One region of the Pelosinus sp. IPA-1 genome, then DNA from elsewhere that is predicted to be linked to it. Evidence: riboswitches for the same ligand, from Rfam matches in the RefSeq annotation. Region 1 holds a riboswitch; each other region holds the start of a gene.
What was found. A riboswitch is a leader RNA that binds a small molecule or an ion and turns the genes downstream of it on or off. The one in region 1 is predicted to bind S-adenosylmethionine.
Positions count from the first base shown of each region.

Region 2: linked by a shared signal. The riboswitch ahead of metF (methylenetetrahydrofolate reductase [NAD(P)H]) and the one ahead of QSJ81_RS03425 (trans-sulfuration enzyme family protein) in region 1 are both predicted to bind S-adenosylmethionine.
Region 3: linked by a shared signal. The riboswitch ahead of QSJ81_RS01425 (pyridoxal phosphate-dependent aminotransferase) and the one ahead of QSJ81_RS03425 (trans-sulfuration enzyme family protein) in region 1 are both predicted to bind S-adenosylmethionine.

Region 1 is NZ_BSVC01000001.1:742,521-750,083, forward strand. Features, by position in the region: gene nifJ (pyruvate:ferredoxin (flavodoxin) oxidoreductase) at 1-2,020, shown strand, start outside; gene QSJ81_RS03405 (GNAT family N-acetyltransferase) at 2,479-3,108, shown strand; RNA gene ssrS (6S RNA) at 3,152-3,331, shown strand; gene QSJ81_RS03415 (C40 family peptidase) at 3,462-4,115, opposite strand; gene QSJ81_RS03420 (diacylglycerol/lipid kinase family protein) at 4,397-5,278, shown strand; SAM riboswitch class I at 5,362-5,464, shown strand; gene QSJ81_RS03425 (trans-sulfuration enzyme family protein) at 5,545-6,681, shown strand; gene QSJ81_RS03430 (DUF2292 domain-containing protein) at 6,695-7,042, shown strand; gene cysK (cysteine synthase A) at 7,205-7,563, shown strand, end outside.
Region 2 is NZ_BSVC01000005.1:396,170-403,732, forward strand. Features, by position in the region: gene QSJ81_RS14670 (DUF4446 family protein) at 1-203, opposite strand, end outside; gene QSJ81_RS14675 (DUF554 domain-containing protein) at 239-919, opposite strand; gene hydF ([FeFe] hydrogenase H-cluster maturation GTPase HydF) at 1,100-2,323, opposite strand; gene QSJ81_RS14685 (ParB/RepB/Spo0J family partition protein) at 2,545-3,456, opposite strand; gene QSJ81_RS14690 (ParA family protein) at 3,446-4,216, opposite strand; SAM riboswitch class I at 4,531-4,633, shown strand; gene metF (methylenetetrahydrofolate reductase [NAD(P)H]) at 4,804-5,670, shown strand; gene QSJ81_RS14700 (methionine synthase) at 5,698-6,378, shown strand; gene QSJ81_RS14705 (homocysteine S-methyltransferase family protein) at 6,386-7,563, shown strand, end outside.
Region 3 is NZ_BSVC01000001.1:319,112-326,674, reverse strand. Features, by position in the region: gene QSJ81_RS01430 (MFS transporter) at 1-715, opposite strand, end outside; SAM riboswitch class I at 887-991, shown strand; gene QSJ81_RS01425 (pyridoxal phosphate-dependent aminotransferase) at 1,063-2,253, shown strand; gene QSJ81_RS01420 (MetQ/NlpA family ABC transporter substrate-binding protein) at 2,384-3,199, shown strand; gene QSJ81_RS01415 (MATE family efflux transporter) at 3,254-4,597, opposite strand; gene QSJ81_RS01410 (poly-beta-1,6-N-acetyl-D-glucosamine biosynthesis protein PgaD) at 4,614-4,961, opposite strand; gene QSJ81_RS01405 (YwbE family protein) at 4,996-5,190, opposite strand; gene QSJ81_RS01400 (hypothetical protein) at 5,265-5,462, opposite strand; gene QSJ81_RS01395 (LTA synthase family protein) at 5,675-7,563, opposite strand, start outside.

The DNA of each region.
Region 1 (7,563 bases):
CTTATTGAATTGTATTTGGGACCAAGACGAGTTAGAAGAAAAATTACCAGGTTTCATGAAACGTTATATTGCAGTAAACAACATCAATTTCTATACATTGAATGCAGTTAAAATTGCGCAAGAAATTGGTTTGGGCGGCAGAATCAATATGATTATGCAATCCGCATTCTTTAAAATTGCACATATCATTCCAGTTGAAGATGCTGTTAACTATCTAAAAGACGCAGTTGTAGGTTCTTATGGTAATAAAGGTCAAAAAGTAATTGATATGAACAATGCTGCAATTGATAAAGGCGTAGAATCAATTGTAAAGGTAACAATTCCAGAAAGCTGGAAGAATGCTGCTGATAGCAAAAAAGATGCAGCACTATTTGCTTGTGCTTGCAGTTCTGAAGCTAAGAAAGAAGTACCTGAATTTATCGAAAAAATCCTTGTGCCAATGAATAGACAAGAAGGCGATTCATTGCCAGTTAGTGCTTTCGTTGGTAGCATGGAAGATGGTACATTCCCACTTGGAACATCTGCTTATGAAAAACGTGGTATTGCGATTAATGTTCCTGAATGGCAAATGGATAAATGTATCCAATGTAATCAGTGCGCATTTGTATGTCCACATGCTGTAATCAGACCTGTTCTAGTGAATGAAGAGGAAATGAAAAATGCTCCAGAAGGATTTACTGCAAAAGCCGCGGTCGGCGCTAAAGACTTGCAGTTTAGATTAGCAATTTCCCCTCTTGATTGTACTGGTTGTGGAAACTGTGCTGAAGTTTGCCCTGCAAAAGAAAAAGCATTAATCATGAAACCACTTGATACGCAAATGAATGAAGTACCATTGTGGGATCATCTAGACAATATTTCGAAAAAAGAAAATCCTATGAATAAGAATACTGTTAAGGGAAGCCAATTCGAGCAGCCTTTATTAGAATTCTCTGGTGCTTGTGCAGGTTGTGGTGAAACTCCTTACGTTAAACTTGTTACCCAATTGTTCGGTGATAGAATGATGGTTGCTAACGCTACTGGTTGTACATCTATCTGGGGCGGAAGTGCTCCGTCGATACCATATACAACAAATAATGAAGGACATGGTCCAGCTTGGGCTAACTCCCTATTTGAAGATAATGCTGAATTTGGTCTTGGTATGCATTTAGGCGTAAAAGCGTTAAGAGAAAAATTAGCTGCTACAGTGAAAGAAGCTATGGAACTCAACGTTAGTGCAGAGCTAAAAGCTGCTTTGGCAGATTGGTTAGATCATAAGGATAGCGGTGAAGCAAGTCGTTTGAGAGCTGATCGTGTCACTGCCCTTGTTGCTGCGGAAAAAGGCGACAATGCAATATTGAACGAAATTGATAAAAACAAAGATTTCTTAGTTAAGAGATCACAATGGATCTTCGGTGGCGACGGCTGGGCTTACGATATCGGCTACGGCGGTTTAGATCACGTGTTAGCGTCTGGAGAAGATGTAAATGTTTTAGTACTTGATACTGAAATCTATTCAAATACTGGCGGTCAAGCTTCTAAATCAACTCCTGCCGCAGCGATTGCTCAATTTGCTGCTAGCGGAAAAATGACGAAGAAAAAAGATCTTGGTATGATGGCTATGAGTTATGGCTATGTGTATGTAGCGCAGATTGCTATGGGTGCTGATAAAAATCAAGCATTAAAAGCAATTGCTGAAGCAGAAGCATATCCAGGTCCATCCCTTGTAATTGCATATGCTCCTTGTATCAGCCACGGTTTAAGAAAAGGCATGGGCTTTAGCCAACTTGAAATTAAAAATGCTGTAGAATGCGGATATTGGGGCATGTACAGATATAACCCAGCATTGAAAGATCAAGACAAGAACCCGTTCATTCTGGACTCCAAAGAACCAACAGCTAATTTCCAAGAATTCTTGATGGGCGAAGTAAGATTTGCATCCCTTAAGAAACAATACCCAGAAACAGCTGAAGCATTATTTGCGAAAACAGAAAAAGACGCTAAAGAAAGATTGGCAACGTATAAAAGACTTGCTCAATCATAAGAAGTAAAAAGTAACTCCTTCGAATATAAGAGGCATTTGATAGCTCGCTATGCGAGCCGTCAAATGCCTCTTTGTTCTATAATCAGAAAGTATAAGTTTTTTGGGGTAAAACCACTGAACCACAAAGATGCAATGCAGCACACAAAAGAGCACGTTAAACACAGAGAACACAAAGATGAACAAAGAACACAGAGACATTTTCTACCCCTTTGTGTTCTCCGTGTCCGCAAAGCGGCTTTGTGTCTTTGTGTTTCAAAACGTTTATTTAAAAAAGGACGCGAAGCGTTTTTCTTATGGCGTTCAATTATTGAGATACTTTTTGTATTAAAAAAAGTGTAACATATCAAGAAAAATATTGTATAATTATATCCAATACTAGATTAAAATTACGCTTCTGCATTTAAATTTAGTGTTAGAAGCATATAATACTATTTTTAGATTAAGGAGGTTATATAATTATGGATATTATATACCGTACTGGAAGAGAAGAAGATAGTCTCAAAATTGCTGAAGGAATCGATCGTGCATCAGGTGGCATTGTAGAATTTTTGTTTCATGATTTGCTAGATCAATATACGCCCACCCAAGTAATGGCGAAATCAATAAAAGAAAAGCAGGGAACTGATTCCTATGAAAATGCAATTGTTGCAGAGTATCAAGGGAATATTGTAGGCATTGTTTATTCTTATTCAGCCCGATATCATGGCATTACCGATAATACTAGAAGTTTCTTTCCTAATGACCGACTCACATTTCTAAAAGATTTCTATAATTCGCGAGTTGAGGATAGCTGGTTTTTAGATTCCATTTATGTAGATGGTGCATTTCGTGGCACAGGTATTGGGAGTAAATTAATTGAATTGACAAAGCAAAGAGCAAAAGACAATGGGTATAACAGACTAAGTTTAATGGTGATGGCTGATAATGCAGTAGCAAGACGAACCTATGAACGCAATCAATTCGAAATTGTAAAACATATCGATGTGCAAGAACATAGATTAATTCCTCATAAAGGTGGAATCTATCTACTGGTCAGTAACCTGAATGACAACATCTCCGATAATGAAAAGTTAGGCATCATGACTTGATTTTCTGACAATTCTGTGATATTATACGAAATGTAAAACGATAGTATTTCTAGGGTACACGTTACTCTTAGCTATGTTCAACCGACTCATCGATTTTGGGAGCCTACGATTATGTAGCTATCACGCCTCCTAGGAGAGGACGGTAAAAGCATGATTTTTAAAGCACCCACCTGCTGGATAGCGGGGTTTGAACATAGCAGGAAAACGATAAATTGGATGTACTATCTTTATAAGTTTTTAAGAGCATAGGTTGTAGCCTGTGCTTTTTTGTTTACGGCATAGTTAAGAGTATCGAGTTAAAGGAAAAACCAGCACTGAGTAAGTGCTGGTCTTCAAAGAAGGACTTTATCTTTTTACTTAATGTAACGACGCGCTCCAATATAATGTTCCGTGTAATAAGCGTCACTCAAAGAACTAATTGTTACTTGTTTTGCAACGGAACTATCATGAATAAATTGTTGATTACCCATATAGAAACCAACATGAGATGCACCAGGTTTATATGTGGTGAAGAAAATTAAGTCGCCAATTTGTAGATTTGATTTATCTACAGGAGTACCTATTTCATATTGCTCAGCTGCAGTCCGAGGAAGAGTAATACCATTTTCTTTCATAACAAGTTGGGTAAAACTTGAACAGTCAAGCCCGGTAACAGGTGATTCTCCTCCAAAGACATAAGGGACGCCCAAATAGGTTTTGGCAGTTGCGATTATAGCATTACCTTTGTCTGTATTAGTAAGTGACTTACCATCATTAGATGGTGCTAAAGGCGTGATATTGACGGCTGGATTTTGGAGCGGATTGCTTTTCCCTAATAAATTTCCTAATAACATGCCAATCAATACATTTAAGAAATTAAAGGAAGACGATTTATTATTGTCCGAAGACATAGTTTGGGATAATGTATCCAAAGGCGAAGCCGCCATTGCCGCAGGTATTGGCATAATTAAAGTGAAAGAGAAAGTGAGAAGGGTAAGAAGTATAATGGGCTTACGGTATTTATTCATATAATAACCTCCTATTTTAGTAGAGTGATAATTTATAATTACTAACAGAATAATAATACTGAAAAAAATGTATTATGTAAACAGGTAATATCTACAATTATCCTAGATAAAGAAGACTTGATTCATATGGAGTTTTAACTCCCACTTATAGAAGATGGGAGTCTTAGAGCGGTTTAGTAATCGGATAAATTGCTAGACTTTTATACTTAGAATGAAATACAATAGATTATATATAGGAAAGTAAGTGTATTATTGTTATTGCACCAAGGAGGGATCTGTGCTTGCGAAAGTTTATTCTTGTGTATAACCCTGTATCAGGTGATGCAAGTTTTAAATTTAAATTAGATCATGTGATTGAATGTTTTCAAAAAAAGGGATGTATCATCATTCCACTGCGAGTTAGTAATGAACAAGAGACTAAGAGTTTCGTTATGTTATCTCGGGAAATAGCTGTAGATGGCATTATTGCATCGGGTGGGGATGGAACCATTCATGAGGTGATAAATAGTATGCTTGAAGGTGAAATTGATTTGCCATTAGGCATTATTCCTAGTGGTACATCAAATGATTTTGCGGCTTATCTACAATTAGATAAAAATATTGAAACTTGTGTAGAAGTTATTACTGCAGGAAAAAGCAAAACCTTTGATGTAGGAAAAGTAAATAATAAATACTTTTTTAATGTTGCTAGTGCTGGACTGCTGACATCAGTAGCCCACAGTGCGGATAGTATGCTAAAAAATACACTGGGGAAAATAGCTTATTATTTAAAAGGCCTTGGAGAGCTGCCTAATTTTCGAGCTTTAAAAATGCGATTTGTTGCTGATGGCCAAGTCATAGAGGAAGACGTATTTTTGTTTCTTGTAATGAATAGTGGCAATGTAGGGGGATTCCCTAATCTAGTACCAGACGCTAAGATTGATGATGGTAAACTTGATTTATTTATTGTAAATAAATGTAATCTGCCAGAATTAATGGGTTTATTTATCAGCTTTTTAAAAGGCATACACTGTAATAGTAAATATGTTACTTGTATACAAGCCGAACATATTTACATTGAATGTACAGAAGAGGTAGATAGTGATTTGGATGGAGAGTTAGGTCCTAAGCTTCCCCTTGATATTCGGGTTGCTCCAGGAAAAATCAAAGTTTTTAGTATGTAACTGGCTATGATACCACCTTTAAAAAATTAGATAAGTATTGACAGAGATCATTTATATATGGTATTATCAAAAAAATAAATAAGCTCTTATCGAGAGTGGTCGAGGGACTGGCCCTATGACACCCAGCAACCGGCAGTAATGCAGTGGTGCTAATTCCAGCAGGATAATTATCCTGAAAGATAAGAGGAAGACGTTTTTCATTGCATAAACCTCTTTCCTCGGAAAGAGGTTTATTTTATTTAGAAAACATAAAATAGGAGGATATTATGAGATTAGACTCTAAAATTGTACACATTGGTGTCTGTACGGATACAAAAACAGGAGCGCTAAGCACACCTATCTATCAATCCGCTACCTTTCGCCATCCGGCTCTTGGTGAGAGTACTGGTTTTGACTATACCCGTAGCCAAAATCCTACAAGAAAAGTATTAGAAGAGGGAATTGCTACATTAGAAGGCGGTGCAGTAGGATTAGCCTTTTCTTCAGGCATGGCTGCGATTACAGCGATACTAATGATTTATAAATCAGGAGATCATTTAGTTGTAGTAGAAGACTGTTATGGTGGTACCTATAGAGTGATCGATAAGATATTCAGTAATTTTGGGTTAACGGTAAGCTTTGTAGACGGCAGTAGTAAAGAAGAGGTAGCACAAGCGATTACCCCTCTAACGAAGGCTATTTTGGTAGAAACACCTACCAACCCATTAATGAAAATTGTTGATATACGTGCTATAATTGCACTAGCGCAGGAAATGAATATTCATACAATCGTTGATAATACTTTTTTAACGCCTTATTTTCAACGTCCCTTAGAACTCGGAGCTGATATCGTAATTCACAGTGGTACTAAATATTTAGCAGGTCATAATGATCTAGTCTGTGGATTGGTTGTTGCTCGAGACGCTGAGTTAGGTGCCCGTATACGCTATGTACAAAATTCAACAGGCGGAGTTCTTGGGCCGAGTGATAGTTGGTTATTAATTCGCAGTATAAAAACCTTAGCATTGCGTATGGAAAAGCATAATGAAAATTCTCAAATTATTGCCAAATGGCTAAAAAAGCATCCCAAAGTGGTAAATGTATATTATCCAGGTTTAATGGAGCATCCAGGGAAGGAAATACATGATAGTCAGTCCTCGGGTTATGGAGGCATGCTGTCCTTTGTTGTTGATAATTCCCAATTGGCAGCGCAAGTATTGCGAAAGGTTAAATTAATTCGATTTGCTGAGAGTCTAGGCGGGGTAGAATCCCTTATTACATTACCAGCGGTGCAGACCCATGCGGATGTGCCTAGTGATGTTCGTGAGCGACTAGGAATATCGGACTGTTTATTACGTTTATCGGTAGGTATTGAAGATGCTCAAGATATTATCACTGATTTAGAACAGGCACTTTCGGAATAAAGGAGAAGTCAATATGAAGGAAAAAAGTTCATTTTCTGCAAAAGCACTTGCAGTCATTGATGAGAGTATCCAAAACATAGATTTTGGTGAAATCGTTTTAGTAGTGCAAGATGGACACATTATTCAGATTGAGCGTACTGAAAAAATTATTATTTCAAATCAGAAAAAAACCCAAACTGGAAAAGAGAAAAAAAGTATAGAGGAAACCAGTGTTCTTCGCAATAAAATATTAGGAGAACTATCTTCTTTAAAATATGGGCAGTTGGTTATAAAAATAAAGGATGGTAAAGCAGTTCAGGTTGAAAAAACCGAAAAGCGTCGTTTTCCTGAAGTCGAAGGAATTTATGGCGATGGTATTTAAAAAGGATTGACAAAGTTTGTTATTTGTGTTAATTTATATTTAATGAAATATTGAGCGGCTGATCAGAAAACTGAAGGCTAAGGAATGCTCCTTTTTGAGGGGAGCTTCCTTAGCCTTTTTCTTTTCGTAGCTAGCTAATAAAATTGGTGGAGGTAATTTACTATGGCTAAGATTGCAAAACAGTTGACGGATCTCATCGGTAATACACCGCTGTTGGAACTTACTAACTATAATAAGGAAAAAGCAATAGGGGCAAAAGTAATTGCTAAATTAGAATATTTTAATCCGTTGAGCAGTGTAAAAGATCGTATTGGTTATGCTATGATTGCGGAAGCGGAAAAACAAGGACTCATTAATAAAGATACTACGATTATTGAACCTACCAGTGGTAATACAGGTATCGCCTTAGCCTTTGTTGCGGCTGCAAAGGGCTACAAATTAGTTTTATGCATGCCTGATACTATGAGTATAGAAAGACGTAATCTACTGAAAGCCTTGGGCGCTGAATTAGTATTAACACC
Region 2 (7,563 bases), on a different contig from region 1:
TCAATGTGTGAAAGTAGAAGTGTCTCTAAATTTTGGCCATCCATCCCCTGCATCATTGTCCGGTATCGCTTATTCATCTTAGCTAATTTCATATTAATACTGACAAATACTACCAATGCTAGTAGTATCATAATTGTCATTCCTAATAACACATATTGTAAATTATTCATTACCAGGCTAGACAGTTGTGCTACATAATCCATTTTTACATCATACCTTTCAACTTACACTTAATTTTTTATGTCGGCCATAGAGACGCAAGTACTGCGGCTACTGGAATTGCCGGGAGTAAATTAGCTACTTTTATTGTTTTTATTTCTAACATGAGTAAACTAATTCCCATAATAAGTAAACCGCCAACCGCTGTCATTTCCATAATCATTCCATCAGCTATTATACCACTAAGACTACTAGCCAATAAAGTAATCAAACCTTGATAAACTAAAACAGAAATACTGGACAAAGCTACTCCAATCCCCATTCCGGCTGCAAACACAGCAGATGCAACAGCATCTAACATAGACTTTGCATATAAAGTACTCGCATCACCTGTTAATCCATCTTGTATGGAACCAACGATCGCCATTGCTCCCACACAAAATACAAGGCTTCCAGTGATGAAGCCCTCGCCCACACGACCAAATTTGCTACCTACCTGCAAATTTAGCCAATCGCCGAGACGTGTTAGCCAGTTATCAATTGCAATAAACTCACCAATTAACCCACCAATTACTACGCTTAATATTACTATTAGTATATTTTGTGTTTTAAATGCCATTTGTAAACCAATTAATCCGACAGCTAAAGCTAATCCATGCATTACCGTTTGCTGGTATTTGGTTGAAAGCTTTTGTTTTAATAATAAACCTATTAGCGAGCCGCCGAGAACTGCTGCTGCATTCACTAAGGTTCCTTTCACTTGTTCCCCCCCTTTCCCCCATAATATTCTATTTATGCTTTCCTTAAAAGTACGAAGAACGCAAAGGTACGCAAGGCTGAAGATAGTCCTAAACGTCCCTTTGCGCCATATTCTCATTTATGTAATTCTACCAATTTCACTACTACTAAGTGACAATACATTTTACCATATGATTGCTTTTTATTCACCCAATATTCTTTGAATATGGGGGAATGGTTCTAATGCCTGTTTCAAAACTCCATGAATATGAGCGATTAATATTCCATAGTTAACAACCGGTACTTCTTTATCAGATACTTCTGCGAGACGATGTAACATATCCCGGCGATTTAACATGCACGCTCCACAATGGATAATCAAACTATATTTACTCAAATCCTCGGGGAAATGACTGCCTGCAACCCATTCAAACTCTAATTTACCTCCCACTTTTTCCTGCAGCCACCTAGGTATTTTAACTGTTCCAATATCATCTTTCTGGCGGTGGTGTGTACAAGCTTCGGCAATTAGTACTTTATCTCCTGGTTTTAAACGGTCAATACTCTTGACTCCAGATACTAAAACTTCCAAATCTCCTTTATGTCTAGCAAATAAGATAGAAAAGGATGTCAGCATAACTTCTGGAGGGGTATCGGCTGCAACACTTGCAAAAGCCTGTGAATCTGTGACTACTAGTTGAGGTGGCTGCCGCAAGTTTGCAAAGGCCTGTTTTAATTCAGTTTCTTTCACAACGATCGTCAAACCATCATGATCAAGAATATCTCTTATCGTTTGTACTTGTGGTAAAATCAACCTTCCTTTTGGAGCAGCTGAATCAATTGGGGTAACCAAAATAACTGTATCACCTTTTTTAATTAAATCACCAATCACGGGGGGCCCTTGCCAATCGCTCGGTGCATAGGTAACGATAAGTTGTTTAAGCGCCTCGATCCCCTTCTTGTTTTTTACACTAATCGGTAGAAGGGGTATATTGAAATCTTCACTCCAGCTTTTTATCTTTTCTTGGGATAACTCCATGATATCGCTTTTATTAATCGCTCCAATAATAGGAATCCTTTTTACTTTAATACCTTCAATTAATGCCTTTTCATACTGAGTAACTCCTGTCTCAGCTTCCAAAACGATGATTACCAAATCAGCTTTGTTCAGAACTTGCATTGTACGTTCAACACGAAGTGTGCCGAGATGGCCCGCATCATCAACACCAGCCGTATCGATTATCATAACAGGACCAATCGGTAAAATTTCCATCGCTTTATATACTGGATCCGTTGTCGTTCCTGGAATATCAGAAACTAAGGCTACCTTTTGATTCGTTAGAGCATTGATTAAACTAGATTTCCCTGCATTACGACGTCCTAGAATTGCAATATGTAAACGGGATGCTTTTGGCGTTTCTTCCATACTTATTCTCCTTCTTCAAGTTAATAATGAGGTAATACTAAATTTGATACCTATCTATTGCAAATAGGAAATTACAAGGCAATAAATAAAGGAACTCTTGCAAATGAATTAGCACATCTCCTATTTACAATCTGACATATCATCCCAAAAGCTTACAATGTAACTTTACAAAAAGTGTCAAATTATGTTTCACGTGAAACATAATTTGACACTTTTACTTTTTATACAGCAAATGTGCCGCGAGGCTTATTTGATACAGGGGTTTCATCCCCACTTAATGTTTCGATAATTCGATCTAAGTCTTCAGTAGAATAAAATTCAATCTCAATTTTACTTTTCAACTTACCTGGCTTAATTTTTACTTTTGTACCTAAGATCATTTTTAGCCGATCTTCTGCTTCTGATACAAAAAAATCTTTATCTTCCACTGTTTTTGTTTGCTGTTTAGCTTGCTTAGGTTTTTCTGTCAAACGTTTTACTAGTTCTTCTGCATCGCGAGCTGATAAATCATCATCAATGATGATTTCAGCTGCTTCCAATTGTAAGTCTAATGTTTCTAAACCTAATAAAGGTCTCGCTTGTCCCATAGATAATGTTCCACGTGAAACATAATCTTGAACTATTGGGTGTAAATTTAATAATCGCACCATATTAGCAATTACAGAACGACTACGTCCAATTCTCCTCGCAACTTCCTCTTGTGTTAAATTAAAATCATCCATTAAACGGCGGTAGGCTAACGCTTCTTCTATCGCATTTAAATCTTCCCTTTGTATATTTTCAATTAAGGCAATCTCAGTCATTTCACCATCAGTATATTCTTTTATAATAGCAGGGACTTCCTGCAGACCTGCTTGTTGAGATGCCCGCCAACGTCTTTCTCCAGCCACTAATTCATAAGAATTATTACTTTTTCGTACTACAATGGGCTGTAATACTCCATATTGCTTTATAGAAGACACAAGCTCAGCGAGTGCCTCCTCGTCAAATACCCTGCGGGGTTGAAACTTATTAGGAATAATCTGATTGATAGAAATATTACTGACAAGAGGCTTTTCCTCTACAGAATTAGAGCCAGAAAATAGCGCATCGAGACCACGCCCTAATCCTCTCTGTGAGTTATTACTCATCATCAATCACCTCTTTCGCCAAATCAGTGTATACTTCAGCACCTTTAGATTTAGGATCATATCGAGTTATCGGTTGTCCATGACTTGGAGCCTCACTAAGGCGAACATTACGAGGAATAATTGTTTGATATACCTTGTGACGAAAATGACTTTTAACTTCATCTACAACTTGAATGGATAAATTCGTCCGAGCATCAAACATGGTCAGAACTACACCTTCTAAGGATAATGCAGGATTCAAGTTTTTCTGTACTAACGTTATGGTGTTCATTAATTGGGATAATCCTTCTAGTGCATAAAATTCACACTGAATTGGTACTAATACTGAATTAGCCGCTGTTAAAGAGTTTATTGTTAATAATCCAAGGGATGGTGGACAATCGATAATAATATAATCATAATTATATTTGATTTTATCCAATACCCTTTTTAGTTTTGTTTCTCGTGACATAATGGAAACTAATTCTATTTCCGCCCCTGCCAATTGAATTGTAGCGGGTAATAATTTTAGATTTTCAATTTTTGTTTGTAAAATAACGCCTTCTATTGGAGTATCATTTACTAAGACATCATAAATAGATTGTTTAATTTTTGTTTTATCAAAACCAAAGCCGCTAGTAGAATTTCCTTGTGGATCAAGATCAACTAATAGAACTTTTTTACCTAAGTCTGCTAAACATGCACTCAAATTTACAGAAGTTGTTGTTTTCCCAACGCCTCCTTTTTGGTTGGCAATTGCAATTACCTTTACCAAATAGTTCACCCCATATTCTCATTTATATTTTAAGAAAGACTACGAAACGGCACTTTCGCTGCTAATTTCTATAATGCTAATTCATTCCACATTCTTAAGAACATTTCCTGCAAAAAAACCGTCATCTTAAGCAAAAGCACTATTATTTAAGTAACTTATAATAAAATAGTAAAGTAAAATGGCTAATCCACAATCTTCTTCGTTAAAATAGGTATTTTATACCTTTAGTGTATAAATGATACGCTATAAATATCAATATGATAAATTAAAAATATTGACAAGCCTTTGTTTTTAATTTATCATAATATCCAATTTAATAAATACTCTTATCTAGAGTGGTCGAGGGACTGGCCCTATGACACCCAGCAACCGGCAGTAATGCAAATGGTGCTAAATCCAGCAGAATTCAATTCTGAAAGATAAGAGGAAAGAACGGATTAAAAAAACAGCCTCTTTCCTCAACAAGGAAAAGGGCTGTTTTTTTATCCTATTATAATATATAAACCTAAGAACAGTTCTTGTTTTTGTTATGATGAAGCCAAAATTTTAGATAAGCCTGTTGCTTTTCAATAACTTATAATAATGTGAGGTTAATTATGAAACTATGTGATCTATTTAATCGAGAAAAAACCCTTGTCTCTTTTGAAATATTTCCACCAAAACAAACGGTTACTTTAGAATCGATTTTTAAAACTACCGAAGGATTACAAACATTAAACCCAGACTTCATAAGTATTACCTATGGTGCTGGCGGTAGCGCCTCGGATCGCACTCTTGAAACTGCAGATAAAGTCAAAAATACCTATCATGTAGAAGCTCTAGCTCATTTAACTTGTATCAATTCGCAAAAAGATGATATTGATACAGTGCTTAACCAATTGCAAGCCCATAATATTCAAAACATATTAGCTATGCGCGGCGATTATCCCCTGGACAAAGGGTCCCTAAAGAATATGACAACAACCTTTCCTTACGCAAAAAATCTAATTGCCCACATAAAATCCCAACATGATTTTTGTATTGCAGCTGCTGCTTATCCAGAAGGTCATTTAGAATGTCCTAACCTTGCGGAAGACACGGTTCATCTGAAAGAAAAAGTAGATAGTGGTACCGATTTTCTCATTACTCAAATATTTTTTGATAATGCTGTCCTTTATAACTTTCTAGATCGAATCAGACAAGCCAATATTACCGTCCCCGTTTGCGCGGGGATTATGCCCCTACTAAATAGTAGGCAAGTGGCTAGAATTCATGGTCTATGCGGAGCATCCATTCCAAAACCTTTGCAAAGCATTATTGAAAAGTATGAAAACTCGCCAAATGATTTTGAAAAAGCTGGAATAGAATATGCTTGTAATCAAATTACCGATTTAATTGCCCATAAAGTAGATGGCATACATCTATATACTATGAACAAACTAGAACAGTCTAAAACTATCATTCAAGAAACAGGGCTACGCTAACTAGCAGACTACCTAAGGAGGAGTGTTATGCCAATCTACAATCCAGCATTGAAAAATCTAGATATGAAAGAAATCAAGCGCTATTCTGGACTAACCAAGGCTTCCGAGTTTCCGCCCCATTTACTAGAACAAGCTTGTACTGAGGCACAAATAATATCACAGCCTAAAGTAGTATGGCAAATTTACGATTATAATCCAAACACTGCTACTATAATGAGTCCAGAGCCGCTAACCCTGTCATCAATAAAAATAATTGAACACTTGAAAAATTGCCTACAAGTAATCGTAATTGCTGTTACAATAGGATCTAGATTAGAGGAAATGGTAAGTGAATACTTTACAAAAGACGAGTATACCCTAGGATTATTACTAGATGCAGCTGGTACAACAGCTGTTGAAGTGGCGGCGGACCAAGCATGTGACTTACTTAGACAACAAGCAAATCAAAAGGGTTATTCGACCCTCTTCCGCTTCAGTCCTGGTTACGGTCAATGGGATATTACCGTACAACCCCAAATTCTATCTTTGGCTCATGCCTATGAAATCAATGTAACCGCGACACCCTCTTGCATGTTATTACCACGAAAATCCATTACTGCTATAATCGGACTCACCCCTAATATTTGTCAGAGTGCCCCTACTTCGCCTGCCAAAAAGGCTAACTGTCAACAATGTCAACAAGTAAACTGCTTAGCGAGAAAGGATTGAACTATTTATGATTTATATTTTTGATGGTGCCATGGGAACTATGTTACAGAATGCTGGATTACCAGCAGGTTCTTGCCCGGAGTTATGGAATATAGAGCAGTCTGCTGTTATTACTAGCATACATAAAAGTTATATTGATAATGGTGCAGACATTATTGAAACAAATACCTTCGGTGCAAATCGGATAAAATTAACACATTATGGCTTACAAGATAAAGTACAAGCACTAAATACCGCGGCTGTAAAAGCGGCACGGGCCGCTTGCAGGCCAACAACCAAGATAGCAGGTTCTGTAGGACCTACCGGAAAATTAATTTCCCCGCTAGGAGATTTAACCTTTGACTCCGCTTATGACGTTTTTTATGAACAAATTTGTGCATTAGATCAAGCTGGCGTAGATATGATTTTGATTGAAACTATCATTGATATCCAAGAAATGCGCGCAGCCCTATTAGCTGCCAAAGCAGCTTCTACTAAACCAATTATTTGTCAGATGTCTTACGGTGCAGATGGACGCACTGTAACAGGTACAGATCCAGTTACAGCTGCTATCATATTAGAAGCTATGGGTGCAGATGTGATTGGTGCCAATTGTTCCTTAGGACCAGCTCAACTATTACCGATTGTTGAACAATTGGCTCAAACCACCAGTTGTCCTATTAGTATTCAATCGAATGCTGGTATGCCTAGTCTTATAAACAAACAAACCGTTTTCCCTATGGGGCCAGAAGAAATGGGCCAATGGGCACAAAAATTAGTTGCCGCAGGCGCTCAGTATATTGGAGGTTGCTGCGGCACTACTCCTAAGCATATTAAAGCAATTCACGAAGCAGTCAGTCACCTCTCGGTAACAACCTTGTCTACTAAGCAACAACTTAATAAAACAACAGCTTTAACCAGCCGCAGTAAAACAATTTATCTTGGTGCTAACCATCCCACAGTTATTATCGGGGAACGTATTAATCCTACAGGCCGCAAACAACTAGCTGCTGATATTGCCTCAGGTCAATTTATCTCTGTTAAAAAAGAAGCCTTAGCCCAAATTCGTGCTGGAGCGCATATTCTTGATGTTAATATGGGGGTTCCTGGTATTAACCAAGCGGAAGCTATGGAATACGTAGTTCAAGAGTTATCCATGCTTGTAGATGCTCCCCTAGTCATTGATACCACCGATTCTAAGGCTTT
Region 3 (7,563 bases), 420 kb from region 1:
TTATAAAATATTGAATCCCAATAGCCCAAAATTGAGAAGATCCTAAGAAACTACGCCATGGTGCCAATTCTTTTTTATCAGCATTCGCACTGAGGCCTTCTTCTATATAATCAGCTTCCGCCACATCAACATAAGGACTGGTCCGAGGCGAATCCTTTGCGAGCCAATACCAAAGTCCGGCAATGACTAAACCTAACACACCAAAAATCACAAATACAGAGCGCCAGCCAAAAGCCATCATTAAGGCTACGGTAAGAGTTGGGCCAACAACCGGTCCAAAAAATACACCACTTAACATGAAAGAAGAGGCACGTCCTTTTTCACTAGGATTAAACCAACGATAAATAAAACGTCCTATAGCTGGCGCCATAGGTCCTTCACCTAAACCAAACATAGCACGAGTGGCAGCGAAAAAGGTAAAGTTACTACAAGCGCCCGTCAATGCGGTAAATATGGACCACCAAGTAGCTGCTATAGCCAAGACTCTACGATGTCCCCAAAACTCTCCCATAATACCACCTGGTATTTGCATAAATGCATAACCGACAAAGAAAGCGGTTTGTATTAAACCCATATCCATTTTACTAAAACCTAATTCCTGCATAATGCTTGGAGTGGCTACGGATAAATTTACTCTGTCCATGTAAGAAACAAAACTAATAAGAAACATAAGTCCTGCTAAGGTCCATCGAAAATTGGTTTTTTTCTGATTCATAAAATTTACCTCCCGGAATAAGCATCTAAGTCCTTCTAAGAGAGACCCTTTTCCATTAAATACATTATACGTTTGTAAAGTTTACATGTCAATTGACAAAAGAATCTGTCTTTTTAAACCTACTTGACATGACCTAGATCGCATGCTACTATTATTTTCAATAACAGCATATATTCATCAAGAGTTAGCTGAGGGATTGGCCCGATGAAGCTACGGCAACCACCGCATACTGCGAACGGTGCCAATTCCAACAGGAGTATTCCTGGGAGATGAAGATTATTTTGAAATAAAATCTTCTTCATCTTATGAAGAAGATTTTTTATTGTAAAGAAAAAGGAGTAAGTAGCATGAACCATAATTCACAACCAACCCAGGATCTAAGAAAATACGCCTCAGAAAAAGCTAGCCGCTTTACAGAATCAGTCATTCGGGAAATGTCTCGTATTGCCACTGCTCATAAAGCCATCAATTTGGCACAAGGATTTCCGGATTTTCCTGCATCAGATGAAATCAAAGAAGCTGCTGTTAAAGCAATCTTAGAAAACCACAATCAATATGCTATTACTTGGGGTACCAAATCCCTAAGAGATGCCATTGCCAAGAAAAATAAACGAGATTACAACCTTGACATTGATCCAGAAAAACAAATTACCGTGTGTTGCGGTTCTACAGAAGGAATGGTGGCAACGCTTTTGGCGACGATTAACCCTGGAGATGAAGTTATTATTTTTCAGCCGTTCTATGAAAATTACGGCCCAGATGCTATACTCTGCGGTGCAACACCTAAATATGTACAATTACATCCTCCAACGTTTTCCTTTAATCAAGAAGAATTAATCGCCGCTTTTTCTGAACGCACAAGAGCTATTATTATTAATACTCCCAATAACCCAACAGGTAAGGTGTTTAATCGAGAAGAATTAGACTTGATTGCTAAGCTTTGTATTCAATACGATGTTTTAGCGATTACTGATGAGATATATGAACATATCATCTATGACGAAATCAAACATATTCCTCTATCTACCTTACCTGGTATGGCAGATAGAACCATTACTATTAATAGTATATCCAAAACCTACAGTGTTACAGGTTGGCGTATTGGTTATGTTATTGCATCTCCTGAGATAAGCCAGTCCATACGCAAAATGCATGATTTCTTAACAGTAGGTGCAGCTGCACCGTTGCAAGAAGCTGCTGCTCACGCCATGGGTTTTGCTGCTACTTATTACGAAAAGTTAGTCGATTTTTATAGTCACCGCCGGGACTTTATGTTAAAAGAATTAGCTGCCATCGGTTTTGAGTGCATTCGTCCTGATGGAGCCTACTACATTATGGCTGATATCGCCTCCTTCGGCTGGAAAAACGATATCGACTTTGCTCGCTACTTAGCTGAAAAAGTTGGCGTTGCAGTCGTGCCAGGTTCTAGTTTCTATCAAGAAAATGCCAATGACAAACATCGTTTTATACGTTTTTGCTTTTGCAAACAATTAGCCACACTGGAAGCTGCAGTAGAAAGATTGCAAAAATTAAGATAAGACTTGGCTTAGGCCAAGTCCTAAGACGCAGGCGGAAGCCTTGTCGTTCTTACTTGGAATTAAGAAAGTGTTATACTTTCTGATTCCGTAAAATAATCCATTGAATTATTAAATAGGAGGTATATTCATTATGAAGAAATCAATTAAGTTTATTTCCCTTTTGTTAACCCTCATCTTTATCCTAGGCTTATCTGCTGGGTGCAGTCAACAAAGTACAGCAAAGATAGAAAAACCACTTAAAGTAGGCGTTACTGCTGGCCCCCATGCAGAAGTAATGGAGCAAGTAAAAAAAATAGCTGAAAAAGACGGCCTAAAAATTGAAATTGTTGAATTTAATGACTACATTCAACCTAACGTAGCTTTAAATCAAGGTGATATCGATGTTAACAGTTTTCAACATAAACCTTACCTTGATAACATTATCAAAGATCGCAACTACGATATCATATCCTTAGCAAATACAGTTATTTTCCCAATGGGTATTTACTCTAGTAAATTAAAAAATATTGCCGACCTACCAGTAAACGCTGTTGTTGCTATTCCTAACGACCCTACAAACGGCGGAAGAGCTCTGCTATTGTTAGAAAAACTTGGCCTCATTAAACTAAAACCAGGAATTGGCCTTAAGGCAGCTGTTACTGACATTGTTGAAAATCCTAAGAAAATTGTAATTAAGGAGTTAGACGCCGCACAAATTCCTCGTTCCTTAGCTGACATGGATGTTGCCGCCATTAACACCAACTATGCAATTACCGCTGGATTAGTACCTACTAAAGATGCGATTGCCATTGAAGATATTAATTCCCCATATGCAAATATCATTGCCGTACGTAGCAAAGATAAAGAAAACCCAGCCGTACAAAAATTAATAAAAGCATACCACTCGGATGAAGTAAAAGCATTTATACAAGAGCACTTTAAAGGTTCTGTAACAGCCGCTTGGTAAAAGTTAAATATATGTAATATGTAAAAAACTGCCCTTGGTTAAAAGGGCAGTTTTTTACATATATTTACGTTGTACTCTAACTAATCGTGCTGATAGACATATCGCGCCAAAAGCTAAACCAACAATCAATCCAATCCAATAACCAAAAGCTCCTAGCCAGGAATGATGCGCTAAGACATATCCGAGGGGCAAACCTACAACCCAGTAAGAAATCATCGCCATAATAAATGTAATGCGTACATCTTTATAACCTCGTAACGATCCTTGTACTGGTGTAGCAATTGCATCAGACAATTGAAAAAATACTGCATATAGTAAAAATTGTTGTACAAGATTACGAATTGCTACATCTTCTGTATATAAACAGGCTACCTGCTCATTCCAAAAATATAAGACTAGAGCAGCAAGCACAGCCATAATCAATGCGATACCAATCCCAATATAACTATACTGCCTAGCATCTTTGTATCTTTTACCTCCTACTTCAAACCCAACGGCAATGGTTAATGCCATGGAAATGCTCAAAGGTATCATATAGATAAGGGCCGCAACATTAATCGCTACCTGATAAGCAGCAATGGTGGCTTCGCTAAATTCACTCATAAGCAGGGTAATCACTGCAAAGATACTCGTTTCACAAAAAATAGCACTACCAATTGGTATCCCAATTCTAAGCTGTTCTTTCCATACAGAAAGAGAGAATCGATAAAACTGACTAAATATATGGTAGGTCTTAAACGGCTGCCGGTACTGTATGACGCAGGCACTGATGATAACAATGCACCAATAAGTAATTGCTGAAGCCCATCCAGCCCCTACACCACCTAACTGTGGAAAACCAAACTTGCCAAAAATAAGTACATAGTTAAATAAGACGTTAATTGGTAAGGCAACCATAGAAATTAGCATCGTTATGTTTGTATAACCCAAGGTATCAATGAACGAGCGAAGCACTGTCGATATAAACAAAGGTATAATACCAAAAGAAATAGCTTTCAAAAAATTTTGCGCAATATCATAGGCTACAGGATTAAGCTCCATCTTATTCAAAATAGGCTGGACAGCATAGGCACCACCAATTATTACAACGACTCCTATCGCTACAGCTAGATATACAGCTTGAATTACAACAAAGGGAATTTCCTCTTTTCGTTTGCCACCAAGAAGTTGAGCAACGATGGGAACCACTGCAAATAGAATTCCGTTTAGCCCTGTGAAAACAGGCATCCACATACTTGAGCCAATGGCAACGCCTACCAAATCATTTGCACTAGCATGTCCTGACATCATAGTATCAAAGAAAGTCATGGCACACATGAAAACCTGTGTCACCAAAATAGGAATTAAAATAATCGTAAACTGTTTTGTTTTTTCCTTTAAGGAATATGTTTGTTCCATATCTCACACCTATTATTTATTTTTTTACTACATCGTTTTCCACAAGGTGTAAAGAATGCCATTTCTTCCACTCTTGCCAGGAAAGCATGGCCAAAAATAATAAAACTCCGAGGCAAACGACATATTCTATCATCGTAAATACTTTTACTACGGCGGCTACAGCAGTGGCTTTCCCTAGTAGTAGTCGCTGATATCCTTGCCACCATACTACAGCAGTAATAAACGGTTGGAATAAATATACTAAAAATGCCCACGCCAACAGAACAAAGAGAGATTTTAGCCCCTGAAAAAATAGTTTTCTGCTAACTGCCTTCTTTTTGTTTCTTCGATCTTTTCTTGATTTGGTAACCAATATATAGTCCACATAGCTCTCCTACCTTCATGAATCTAAGAATACATTAACCAACGATCTCTTGCACCCTACCTACGATACCATTCACTAGACGAACTTTTATGCCCCGAGGATGAATCGCGCTATTAGTCAAAAGATCTTTTACTACACCTTCCGTTAACCGCCCGGTACGTTGATCTTGTTTTTGCACAATTTTCACTTTCGTACCCGGTCTAATATTTTTTCGTTCTGTCCCATTCATACTATTGCTCCTTCTTTTTAGCACAACTTTAGACCCCGTACATCAAAGATGTACAGGGTCTTTTTTCTTGGCATTTACCATTCACGAAACTCTTCTTGATCTAAATAAATCCAATCATGGCCCACCTTTTGAAACACTTTTAAACAAGGATCACCATCTGAAATCATAATAGTAATACCGTCAGTGGCCAACGGATTTTTTTGCACATTTTGTTCTACTTGAAGCAAAAGCTTCTTTAATTGATCACTATATAAGGTAAAGGATCTTGTCATTTTACTTCCCCTTTATAACATAACATATTGGACGAATTGCACCTTCAATATGCTAGTTGTAAATCTTCTACATCTACTTTTATTTGGTTTCTTCAGAGTTACAAGAGAAATCTCTTATAACTTTATTGTCCGCAATACCAGCAGGTTTTCTAAAACCTCTTTGTCAGTTGGTTATTATTACTTCTACATAGTATTGGTAAGTCCTGTTCAAATCATTCTTTAGCATTCATATTTTTCCCGTTTTTAACTCGCCACCAGGACATCGCCCTTCGGGCATCAATATCTTTCTGGATAAGAGCTAAATCAGGAGGCTCTTCAGGCTGTGTCCCCGTCACACTTTCCGCACTCTCATTTCCTATTCTCCCGATTGAATCGTGAGTAACCCAAAGTCCGTAATTAAAGCCGATATCATTGCCTCGCGTCAAACTATTCCCTAGGGAATGATACACAGAACCTTGGGGGGAAAGTAATTCAAGCAAGGTTGGCGCTACATTAATATGGCTACCTGATACCTGCTTGGGAAAAATATCTTTAGTAATGCCTTTTCCATAGACAATAAAAGGAATGGCATAGCGTTCATAAAGACTAGGATTTAATTGGATATTCAAACGGTCCGCATGATCACCTACGATGAGAAACAAACTATCTGGATATTTTTGCTTCATTTCCTCAATAAATTCGGCCATAACCTTATCTGCATACCAAAAATGTCCTAATTTTTTAATGAGTTCTTTATCTTCCTTTAATTTATCAGGTAAGCCCCTAATCACGCTATCCTGATCAAACCCTTCCTTCTCTAAATCCACAGTATAAGGAGCATGATTCGAAATATTCATAATCACATCAAAAGTGGGGCGAGGATCATCGATTCCTGCGGCAACAGCTTTAAATAAATACTTGTCATCGCAGCCCCATACATTCCCAGACTGACTCTCTATATCGCCCATACCATAAAACTCTTCAAAACCTTGGGCCAAGGTAAAATCCTTAACTCGTTCCCAAGAAGTCGGTCCTGCATACCAAAACCTAGGCTTATATCCTAAGTTCTTCATTTGTGGTGCAAGGGCTGTGGAGTAAGGCTCTTTATAAGATTCAGGCAAGTAAGTCAGATATAGATTAGCCTCCGCTAATCCTGTAGTAATTCCCATAATCCCAGAGATCGTACTCATACCATTGGGCAAGAATGTGGGCACGTAAGCAGCATCTTCTTTGCTTATAATGTTTCTGATCCCATTTGCGATGTTCAAATCTTTATATTGCGGCAGCAAAGGCCAGTTTGCATAACTTTCCCCAATTATCAAAAATACATGCTGTGGCTTTTTAATTTTTGTCCCTTGGGCCTCTTTCTTTAGAAAATCATCTACATTTTGTGAATCAACCTGATGACCAGCCAAATAATTACCATACTCTACCATTCGCCCTGGGTCCATGTCCAGTCCGGTAGATGCAGTTACCCGTTCATGAAGGGTATACGCACGGTATAATGCTTGCACATCGTCTAAAATGGCTTCATTTAGGAATTCATCCTTTGTAACCCCTGAATTTTCCCAGTCAATATTATAGGCATAAGTCATACTTCCACCAAAACGCACAAATATTACAATATAATAAATAAGAACCAGCAGGGATACACGAAAGGCAATATTTTTATACCATGTAGAAAAACGCGGCAATTCAAATGTCTTGGTACGGAGTAATGCTTTTAATGCTTGGGATAAAAATAATCCCGTCAGCCCAGTCATGACAAGGCGAATGGGTAGATTGTATTCTTGGACTAACGTATGAAAAATTGCGGTCACATCATCATTGAAGGTATTAAATAATAGTTGGTTAAACCCCATGTGAAACTGTTCATAATAAGGAATTCTTGCATAAAACAAAAGGCTTAGTATTGCAATATAAACGGAACCTAGGATATAGCGAACATGTTTTACTTTATCCTTCTTTATAAATAAAGTAAGAATTGTACAAAACGCAAAGGATGTAAGTGCCACTAAACCTGCACTTTTCAAACTTATCCGTATGCCATAATATAAGGCTAAAAATATATCTTTAAGCGTAGTCGCCTCACTAATATAAGAGTTTAAAACCGTAATAAAGC